2 regions of the Enterobacter sp. QK-SA4 genome follow, and region 1 is predicted to be linked to the other one. Evidence: predicted binding sites of a transcription regulator. Region 1 holds the regulator's gene; the other holds the start of a gene.
What was found. Region 1 encodes PurR, which represses purine synthesis genes. Its sites were predicted from a motif close to CANGCAAACGTTTGCNTG; they were not measured.

Region 1 (5,552 bases):
GTTATTGTCGGTTCGCTTAGAGCCGATGGTGTGCAGCAGGAAGATGCCGTCCGGTTTCAGATTCCGATCCACCACCTCAAAATAGGTAGCGTAGTTTTTCGGCCCCACGTGCTCGAACATGCCGACGGAGACGATCCGGTCAAACTGCTCGTTCAGGTCACGGTAATCCTGCAGCCGGATATCCACGTCAAGACCCTCACAGCGCTCCCGCGCCATTTTTTGCTGTTCCGCTGAGATCGTCACGCCGACCACGCTGACGCCATAGTGTTTCGCCATAAAATACGCCAGCCCGCCCCAGCCGCAGCCGATATCCAGCACGCGCATGCCGGGCTGTAGCTGCAGCTTTTCGCTGATCAGACGCAGCTTGGCCTGCTGGGCCTCTTCAAGCGTCGACGCGTCTTTCCAGTAGGCGCAGGAGTATTGCATGAAAGGGTCCAGCATACGGCTGAACAGGTCGTTGCCAAGATCGTAGTGTTCTTTGCCAACGATCCACGCGCGCTTTTTACTTTGCAGATTAAACAGTCGGGCAGAGGCGACACGCAAAGTGTCTTTCAGATTGCGAGGGAGTTGATTTTCAAGACCGGCACGCAGCGCGCTGGCGAAAAAGGTATCCAGACGTTCGCACTCCCACCAGCCGTCCATATAGCTTTCTCCCAGGCCTAACGATCCCTCTCGCAGCACGCGTTTAAAAAAGTCGGGATGTTTAACCTGAGGATCGGATGGCGATGATCCATTGATAGTGATGCCTGCTCGACCTAACAGTTCACTGACGATCCGGGACCAGTTGTCGTCCGGAACGCTGACTTCTTCTATACACGATGAACTCATAGCTTCTCCATCACCCTACTGTGATCAGAACCTTAAAACAGCGTAGACGCTTTTTTTGGTTTGTGAGAAATCTCACGGTAAATACCGCGAGGCTAATATCCGACGTAGAACAGAGGAAGGGAGATAACCCTTGCCGAAATGCCTTCCATGGTAAAACGGGAGCACTCCGGCTCCCGTTAACACTTAATATTTATCGTATTTAATCGAACCAAATTTAGTATAGGCCTCAAAATTTGGTGATTCAACAGAAAATTCTTAGCAACCTAATCACTGAAAATTAACATGATTTCTGGCGCAATCAGGCATGTGACGTTTCAACCTGTGCGCGGTTAGCCTGCACACGCTGCGCGGCTGCCTGCATGCGATAGCCCAACACCGCCAGCGCAACGGTCACCAGCATCACGCTGGTGGTGGTCAGGAGCGGCGTGGCAATCAGCGCCGAGACCACCAGGCTTGCCAGGAAGCACAGCCCCAGCTGCAGGGTGTTCTGCAGCGCGGCGGCGCGGCCTGTCGCCTGCGGGAAGGGACGCAGCGCCTGGGCTACAACGATAGGGTAAATCGCCCCGTTCGCGACGGCCATCACGCAGAATGGGATCAAAATTTCAGCCAGACCGGCACCGGGAATAAAGCCAACGGCCCAGGTCCCGATAACGCTCAGCGCATACAACACCAGCAGCCACGGCAGCATCTGCTGACCTTCCCATTTTTGCAGCGCCGCGCGACAGCCGTACCCGCCTACCAGGAACGCGATGGTCTGCGGAACATAGCTCAGGCCGATGGCTGCCGGGCTGTAGCCCATATCGTGCAGAATGAACGGCGAGCCGGTGAGCCACGCGAAGAAGCTTGCCGAGCAGGCGGCATAGATCAGGACATTCCCGCGATACGCTTTGGCGCTGAGCAGGGAAGTAAAGGTAATCGGCTTCGCCTCTTCATGCGCTTCTTTTTTATGCGCGGGCTTGAGGGCGAACGCTGGCAGCATCAGTACCAGAGTAATGGTAAACAGCGTGGCGAAAATGGCTTGCCAGTCGAAATGCGCGAGGATCCAGCTGCCCAGCAGGGGAGCGAGGGCAGGTGAGAGACCCACCAGCGGCATAATGGTGGCGAAAATACGGTTTGTGCGGTTAGCCGGGTAATAGTCGGTGACCAGCGCCTGCCAGGTCACGGCCGCGGCACAGACGCCCACGGCCTGAATAAACCGCAGCACCAGCAGCCAGGTGGCATCGCGTACCCATAACATTCCCAGGCAGCCCACCGCAAAAATGGCCAGGCCCAGCAACAGTACCGGTTTACGACCAAAGCGATCCGAGAGCGGTCCCCAGAGCAGCTGAGCGAAGGCAAAGCCGGCGAGGAATAAACTCAGGCTGGCGCTGATGGCGGCGGCAGGCGTTTGTAAATCTTCCTGCATGGCGGCAAACGCCGGCAGGTACATATCGGTGGCCAAAAAGCCCAGCACGCTCAAGCCGCCGAGCCAGACTAAAAAACCGTTCCTGGGTTGCATTATTTTATTCTCCTGAGGAGGCAGGTATACATTGGCGCTGAGTGTAGGGAGTGCAAAGCCGCTTGTGAAACGCTAATATTTGGCGGGTGCATTCAAAAATTTTGCAGGCAGAAAATGTGGTCAGATTATTCTCTTGAAGTGGTCGATGCTGTTGCGCGTAACGGCAGCTTTAGCGGTGCGGCGCAGGAGCTGCACCGCGTCCCTTCGGCCATCAGCTACACGGTGCGCCAGCTGGAGGAGTGGCTGGCGGTTCCGCTGTTTGAACGGCGGCATCGCGATGTGGAATTAACGCCCGCAGGCGCGTGGTTTTTGAAAGAAGGGCGTTCTGTTATCAAAAAAATGCAGATCACCCGCGAACAGTGTCAGCAGATCGCTAACGGCTGGCGGGGACATCTTTCCATCGCGGTGGATAACATTGTTAAACCCGAGCGCACCCGGCAGATGATCGTCGATTTCTACCGTCATTTTTCTGACGTCGAGCTGCGGGTCTCGCAGGAGGTGTTTAACGGCGTCTGGGATGCGCTGGCGGACGGCAGGGCAGAGATGGCGATTGGGGCCACGCAGGCGATCCCGGTCGGGGGACGTTACGCTTTTCGCGATATGGGAATGCTGAGCTGGAAATGCGTGGTGGCAAGCGATCATCCGCTGGCGGCGATGGAAGGGCCGCTGAGCGATGACACGCTGCGCAACTGGCCGTCGCTGGTGCTGGAGGATACGTCCCGTTCATTGCCCAAGCGTATCACCTGGCTTCTCGACAACCAGCGGCGGGTGGTGGCCCCTGACTGGGAATCGTCGGCGACGTGCCTCAGCGCCGGGCTGTGCGTCGCGATGGTGCCCGTTCATTTCGCGCGTCCGCGCATCGATACCGGAGAGTGGGTTGAGCTGACGCTGGAGAATCCGTTCCCGGATGCGGCCTGCTGCCTCACATGGCAGCAAAATGATGTCTCGCCTGCTATGGCCTGGCTGCTGGATTATCTGGGAGACAGCGAAACGCTGAACCGGGAATGGTTACGGGAGCCAGCGTAGCTGGCCCCCGTAAAGCGATTAACGACGGTAGTCGCGGAACGGACCATCCGCAACGGAACGGCGTTCGATAAGACGCGGGTGAACTTCAATGGACTGCGACTCTTCACGCTTGTTGACGATTCTGTCCATCAGCATGTTAAAGGCCGTTTCGCCCAGCGAGTCTTTTGGCTGGTGAATGGTGGTCAGCGCCGGGGTGAAGAAGCGCGCGTTACGCACGTTGTCATACCCGATCACGGAAATATCCTGCGGTACGCGCAGGCCTAGCTCGTCGGCAGCGCAGAGCGCGCCCATGGCCATGATGTCGCCCCCGCAGAAGACGGCGGTTGGACGGTGAGGCTGGGAGACGATCTGCTGCATCGCGCGGTAGCCGGATTCCGGCTCAAAGTCGCCCTGCACAATCCAGTTTTCCGGCACGTTGATCAACGCTTCTTCCATCGCTTTCATAAAACCGGCCAGACGGCCCGCGCCGGTGTTGCGCTCCAGCGGACCGGGGATCACGCCAATCTCGCGGTGACCGCGTTCGATCAAATAACGACCGGCCATATAGCCGCCTTCAAAGGCGTTATCGATAACGGAATCGGTGAAGTCTGCGCGCGCTTCGCCCCAGTCCATCACCACCATCGGAATATGGCGATACTCTTCCAGCATCGACAGCACGGACTCCGGATACTCGGAACACATCACCAGCAGGCCATCAACGCGCTTTTGCGCCATCATCGACAGGTAGGCACGCTGTTTTTCAATGCTGTTCCACGCGTTGCCCAGAATCAGGGTATAGCCTTTCTGGAAGCAGTTCTTTTCGACCGCTTCAATGATCTCGGCAAAATAGGCCGCTTCACTGCTGGTTGCCAGTAATCCAATGGACTTGGTGTGATTAACCTTGAGGCTGCGCGCAACCGCACTTGGCGAATAGTGCAGCTCTTTGATCGCTGCCCAGACGGCGTTGCGCGTCTCTTCCGCCACAAAGCGGGTTTTGTTAATTACATGTGATACGGTTGTAGTGGAAACGTTTGCGCGTTTTGCTACGTCTTTAATTGTTGCCATTAAATGTCACTCCAGACCATATCCTAAGCTCCTGAAAAACTTGAAGGTAAACGTTTGCCTTCTCTCACCCTTATCTCGCAATCTTGAATTGCGGCACGCCGGGAAAACGACACGGGACGTCAGGAGGGGGTCAATGGCCGGTACGCTAATAAATTTAGCGTGGAATTTTGTCCTATCTTGATGAAAAGGGGAAGAGGTAAAGTGGTTATCAGTATAAATCCAGGAAGATTTTTGACGTAATCTGTGCAAAAATGAGCAAGCTCACTTTTCGTGTGGGGATTAAAAGGAGAAAAATTGATGAGTTCCGATCTTAAGTTTTCGCTGTTCACCACCGTTGTTGTGCTGGCTCTGATTGTTGCGGCCGGTCTGACGGCTGCGCTGCACTGATTTACGCGGAGGGAGAGCCTTCTCCCTCCCGACTCCCCGGATTGTTACTTCTCTGGCAAAAATCTTTTGCCATTTTGTTAACTTCTCATTTTTTGTGATTGATGTCATGCTTTCCGCTTCTTTGTTCTGTGTCACCAAATGACACGGCATCCGGAGTTGACGCATGAAAATCAATTTTCCCCTGCTGGCCCTGGCGATTGGCGCTTTTGGGATTGGCACCACTGAATTCTCCCCGATGGGGTTACTGCCTGTTATTGCCCGGGGCGTAGATGTCTCTATCCCTGCGGCAGGGATGTTAATTAGCGCCTACGCTATCGGCGTGATGGTCGGTGCGCCGCTGACGACGCTTCTGCTTTCGCACCGCGCGCGCCGCAATGCGCTGATTTTCCTGATGGCGATTTTCACCCTGGGCAACGTGCTTTCGGCCATTTCGCCAGACTACACCACCCTGATGCTATCGCGTATTCTGACCAGCCTTAATCACGGCGCATTCTTCGGGCTGGGATCGGTCGTGGCAGCCAGCGTGGTGCCAAAACACAAGCAGGCGAGCGCCGTGGCGACCATGTTTATGGGGCTAACGATTGCCAACATCGGCGGGGTGCCTGCGGCAACCTGGCTGGGGGAAGCGATCGGCTGGCGTATGTCCTTCCTGGCGACGGCCGGGCTGGGCGTGATTGCGATGGTGGCGCTGTTCTTCTCCCTGCCGAAAGGCAGCGCCGGAGAACGTCCGGAAGTGCGTAAAGAGCTGGCTGTGCTGATGCGCCCGCAG
Region 2 (5,552 bases), 1.9 Mb from region 1:
CACTGGCGATCTTTCACAAGCTGCAGGTTTGCGCCATAGCCATCCAGAGAGGTGATCTGCCACGGGAAGGCAGGATCGATGTCGATCACCAGGTTACGGCTCAGGCCGAATTTTTGCAGCGTGACGCTGTTCAGCCATTCCGGTAGGGGCTCCATCCAAAGCGTTTTCCAGTTCTGCGGCAGGGTGTACTCCAGCCCGGCGATGGCAACATCGTCCAGCACCAGCGCTTTACCGCCGCGCAGCCAGTTACCGGACGTGCGCACCATGCCGCCTTCCCAGCGGGAGGTGAACTGACGCAGCGCCATGCCCTGCGGGGAAAACTCCGCATTCAGGATCGGGTCGAAAAGATGCAGCGAGCCGTAGATAAACTCGCTGGCGTTCATGGACAGGCGGCCTTCCTGGCTCTGCCAGTCGCCTTTGCTGAGAGTCAGGTTGCGCAGGCTTAAGTCGAGATCGGTCACCGCCCAGTCCGGGCCCTGAAGCCGGGCGTCGGTCACGTCCAGACGACCAATTTGCAGAGAAGGGATGGAGGCCAGTGGCGCGAAGAACGCCATCAGCGTTTTATCGCTCTGCAGGCGGATCTCATTCAGGCGCATCGTGTCGATAATCCAGCTCCCGTCGGCGTTGCGCAGGGCGGAGCCGGTAAGCGAGCCACGGGCCATATCGGCGCCAATCGTTTTCAGCACCACTTCCCTGCCGTTAAGCTGGCCCTCGATCAGCACGTTGGTTGCCGGTACGCCGTTCAGGGTCAGCGAGCCCGCGCTCATCTGGATCTGCGCGTTGTTCCCCAGCACGTTGCCCGCTTCCGGCTGCCACGGGCTGACGCCGCCCGTGACCTTTTGCGCGCTCAGGTCCCATTCGGTATTCGGGCTGTTAAACGCCATATTGTTCAGCTGCAGGCGATCCGCCTGGAACGGCAGCGGTGCCGTTTGAGGCGAGAGATTCAGCGTGCCGTCGAACAGGGTGATGGTGTCCATATGCAGCGGATCGGTTATCTGGCGGCTGCTCAGGCCGATATCGACTTTTTTGGCAACCAGCGTGGCGGGTTTACCGTCCCGACCGAAGGTGACGTTTTCCAGAATGATGTGGGAAGGCGACGAAAAGCGGTGATTCATCTTGTCGAAACTGAGTTCGTAGTCGGTATTCACCGTCACCCAGCTGCTGACCTGAGACGCGCCCCAGCGGGTCTGGAGCAGAATATAGAGCGCCAGCAGCACAATGAGCAGGGCTACCAGAAGATAGACGAGTAGCTTTCCAATAAATTTCATGGTCTTCCATCCCGCAAAACGCACATAAGGGAGTTATGCACGATTTATGCGCAATCCTCAAGGCGGGAATGGTGTAATTAGATGTCACGGCAGGCATTGACTACCTGCCGTGAAGATGATCAGTTCTTTTCAGGCGGGAAAACGAGGTTCAGAACGATAGCGGTGATACCGCCCGCGGCAATGCCGGAAGAGAGCAAGTTTTTCACCCAGTCAGGCGCAAACTGCAGGATCAGCGGCTGCTGGGACACGCCCAGGCCAACGGCCAGCGACAGCGCGATAATCATGATCGCGCGGCGGTTCAGCGGCTCGCGGGAGACAATACGCACGCCGGAGGCCGCGATAGTGCCGAACATCACCAGCGTCGCGCCGCCCAGCACTGGCTCAGGGATATGCTGCACAAAGCCGCTTACCGCCGGGAACAGGCCGAGAACGATCAGCATCAGCGCCACCACAAAACCGACGTAGCGGCTGGCAACGCCGGTCAGCTGGATCACGCCGTTGTTCTGACCGAAGCAGGAGTTCGGGAAGGTGTTGAATACCGCAGAGACAAATGAGTTCAGGCCGTTCGCCAGCACGCCGCCTTTGAGGCGCTTCATGTACAGCGGGCCGGACACCGGCTGCTCGGAGACGTCCGAGGTGGCGGTGATATCACCGATGGTCTCCAGAGAGGTGATCATAAAGACCAGCATCAGCGGCAGGAGCAGGCCCCAGTCAATGCCCAGTCCGTAGTACAGCGGCGTAGGAACGACGATCAGCGCGCTGTTGGTCGGCGCGGTGTTCTCCGGCAGCATGCGCAGCGCCCACGCCAGCAGGTAGCCCGCCGCCATGGCGATCACCAGCGAGGCGACGCGCAGGTAAGGGTTACGCTGACGGTTAAGCAGAATAATGATCGCCAGCACGACACCCGCCAGCAGCAGGTTTTTCGGCGCGCCGAAGGTGTGGTCGCTCATTGCGGCATAGCCGCCGCCGATGGACGTCAGGCCCACCTGGATCAGCGACAGGCCGATAATCATCACGACCACGCCGGAAACCAGCGGGGTGATGACGCGGCGAGCCAGATGCAGAACGCGGGAGATCACCATCTCCGTACAGCTGGCCAGCATCAGCGTGCCGAACAGCGCCGCCATCATGGTCGGAACATCCGCACCGCCGGTTTTCAGCGCCGCACCGCCCATGATCAGCGGTGCCACGAAGTTAAAGCTGGTGCCCTGAATCGACAATAATCCCGACCCCACCGGACCCCACGCTTTAATTTGAATAATCGAGGCCACGCCGGAGGCGAAGAGAGACATGCTGATAATGTGCTGCGTGTCCTGCGCCGGTAAGCCGAGCGCCTGGCAAATCAGCAGCGCCGGGGTGATCACCGCAACAAACATTGCCAGAAGATGCTGGCAGGCGGCGAAAAGCGTTTGCGGCAGCGGCGGGCGGTCTTCAAGGCGGTAAATCAGTTCGCTATTTTGCTTCTGCGCAATCGGTTGCGCATCAGGCGACTCTATGGTGTTAACGGACATCGGCGGCAATCCCACGGTGGAAAAGCGGGCATTTTATCTGACCACCTGGTAAAAGCAAACGATTGCCAGCAAAAAAAGGGAAGAAAATCTGCTGCTGTGAGCAGGTTTTCTACAACGCGTGGGGAAAAAAAATTACACTTTTTGCGCCGGGAGCTCATGAAGAGCGCAACCCGGCCCAGGATAACGCCGCGTGTGTATGGAACACGCGCATTACAGGAGCCTTTTATGATTCATCTCGATACGTTGTCGACCCTTGTTGCCGCAACGCTGGTTCTTCTGCTTGGTCGCAAGCTGGTACATAGCGTTTCCCTTCTGAAGAAATACACCATTCCTGAACCTGTCGCCGGTGGCCTGCTGGTGGCGCTGGCTCTGCTTATACTGAAAAAAAGCATGGGCTGGGAAATCGATTTTGATATGTCCCTGAAAGATCCGCTGATGCTGGCCTTCTTTGCCACTATCGGCCTGAACGCCAACCTGGCGAGCCTGCGCTCGGGCGGTAAGGTGCTCGGCGTATTCCTGATTGTGGTGGTGGGGCTGCTGCTGATGCAAAACGCCATTGGCATCGGCATGGCAACGCTGCTGGGGCTGGATCCGCTGATGGGATTGCTGGCGGGGTCGATTACCCTTTCGGGCGGTCACGGAACCGGGGCCGCGTGGAGCAAGCTGTTCATCGAGCGCTATGGGTTTGAAAATGCGACGGAAGTGGCGATGGCCTGTGCGACCTTTGGCCTGGTTCTGGGTGGCCTGATTGGCGGCCCGGTGGCGCGGTATCTGGTTAAGCACTCCACCACGCCGAACGGCAGGCCTGACGATGAGCTGGTGCCGACCGCGTTCGAAAAGCCGGACGTCGGGCGCAGCATTACCTCGCTGGTGCTGATTGAAACTATCGCGACGATCGCCATCTGCCTGACCGTGGGCAAAGTGGTTGCGCAATGGCTGGCGGGTTCCGCATTTGAACTGCCGACGTTTGTCTGCGTGCTGTTTATCGGGGTGATCCTGAGCAACGGTCTGGCGCTGATGGGCTTCTACCGCGTGTTTGAACGGGCGGTATCGGTGCTCGGCAACGTCTGCCTGTCGCTGTTCCTGGCGATGGCGCTGATGAGCCTCAAGCTGTGGGAACTGGCTTCGCTGGCGCTACCGATGGTGGCGATTCTGGCGGTACAGGCGCTGTTTATGGCGCTGTACGCCATGTTCGTGACCTGGCGCATGATGGGCAAAAACTACGATGCGGCGGTGCTGGCGGCGGGTCACTGCGGGTTTGGTCTGGGGGCCACTCCAACGGCTATCGCCAATATGCAGGCGATCACAGAACGGTTCGGGCCATCGCACATGGCGTTTCTTGTGGTCCCGATGGTTGGCGCATTCTTCATTGATATCGTCAACGCGCTGGTGATTAAGCTGTATCTGATGCTGCCGATGTTTGCCTGAAATCAGGCGTTGGAATAGCGCTCGGTTTCCGGCATCCAGCGCTCAATTAACGCTGCCGCCTGTTCGGGGTAGCGTTCATGAATATGGCGAGCCAGGCGCTGAACTTCTGGGATCATGGCCTGATCGCGCAGCAAATCCGCCACTTTGAACTCGGCGTTCCCCGTCTGACGCGTGCCCAGCAGTTCGCCCGGGCCGCGGATCTCCAGGTCTTTTTGCGCAATCACAAAACCGTCGTTGCTGTCGCGCAGCACCTGAAGACGCATCTGGGCGGTTTTGGAAAGAGGCGCTTTGTAGAGCAGAACGCAGTGGGACGCAACCGCGCCACGGCCGACGCGCCCGCGCAGCTGGTGGAGCTGGGCAAGGCCGAGACGCTCCGGGTTTTCGATGATCATCAGGCTGGAATTCGGGACGTCCACGCCGACTTCGATCACCGTGGTGGCGATCAGCAGATGTAAATCACCCTGTTTGAACGACTGCATCACCGCCTGTTTTTCAGCGGGCTTCATGCGTCCGTGAACCAGACCCACGTTCAGCTCCGGCAGCGCCAGCTTAAGCTCTTCCCACGTGGCTTCGGCAGCCTGCGCTTCCAGCAGTTCAGATTCTTCAATCAGCGTACAGACCCAGTAGGCCTGACGCCCTTCCTGGGTGCAGGCGTTGCGCACGCGGTCAATGATATCGCTGCGGCGCGTGTCGGGAATGGCGACCGTGGTGACCGGGGTACGGCCCGGCGGCAGTTCGTCGATGGTGGAGGTATCCAGATCGGCGTAGGCGGTCATCGCCAGGGTGCGCGGGATCGGCGTGGCGGTCATGATCAGCTGATGCGGGTGGAAGCCCTGCTGCAGCCCTTTCTCCCATAATGCCAAACGCTGATGCACGCCGAAGCGGTGCTGCTCGTCGATGATCACCAGCGCAAGACCGTTAAACTGCACCTGCTCCTGGAAGATAGCGTGCGTGCCGACAATCATCTGCACCTGCCCACTGGCAATAGCCTCCTGTTGCGCAAGGCGCGCTTTGCCTTTTTGCTTCCCTGCAAGCCAGCCCACTTCAATCCCGAGTGGCGCAAACCAGGCGCGGAAATTGTTGGCGTGCTGTTCAGCCAGCAGCTCGGTCGGCGCCATTAGCGCCACCTGTTTACCGTGGGCAATCGCGCGCAGGGCCGCCAGGGCGGCAACCAGCGTTTTACCGGAGCCCACGTCGCCCTGCACCAGGCGCATCATCGGCACGTCGAGCGCCATATCGCGTTCAATCTCGGCGGTGACGCGCGCCTGCGCGCCGGTGGGTTTAAACGGCATAGAGGCCAGCAGCTTATCTTTGAGCTCATCACGAGGGCTTAAGGGCTGGGCGT

Region 2: AC1VYI_RS23950 (nucleobase:cation symporter-2 family protein) is a predicted target of PurR. The motif match lies at 2,831-2,848, and genes of this name have one in related genera.

Annotation. Positions count from the first base shown of each region.
Region 1 covers NZ_JBXFXH010000007.1:2,752,728-2,758,279, reverse strand. Annotated here, with positions in the region: gene cfa (cyclopropane fatty acyl phospholipid synthase) at 1-828, opposite strand, end outside; gene punC (purine nucleoside transporter PunC) at 1,127-2,326, opposite strand; gene punR (DNA-binding transcriptional activator PunR) at 2,441-3,352, shown strand; gene purR (HTH-type transcriptional repressor PurR) at 3,371-4,396, opposite strand; gene cydH (cytochrome bd-I oxidase subunit CydH) at 4,694-4,783, shown strand; gene AC1VYI_RS14760 (MFS transporter) at 4,947-5,552, shown strand, end outside.
Region 2 covers NZ_JBXFXH010000007.1:4,644,598-4,650,149, reverse strand. Annotated here, with positions in the region: gene AC1VYI_RS23955 (AsmA family protein) at 1-1,268, opposite strand, end outside; gene AC1VYI_RS23950 (nucleobase:cation symporter-2 family protein) at 1,388-2,779, opposite strand; gene gltS (sodium/glutamate symporter) at 3,005-4,207, shown strand; gene recG (ATP-dependent DNA helicase RecG) at 4,210-5,552, opposite strand, start outside.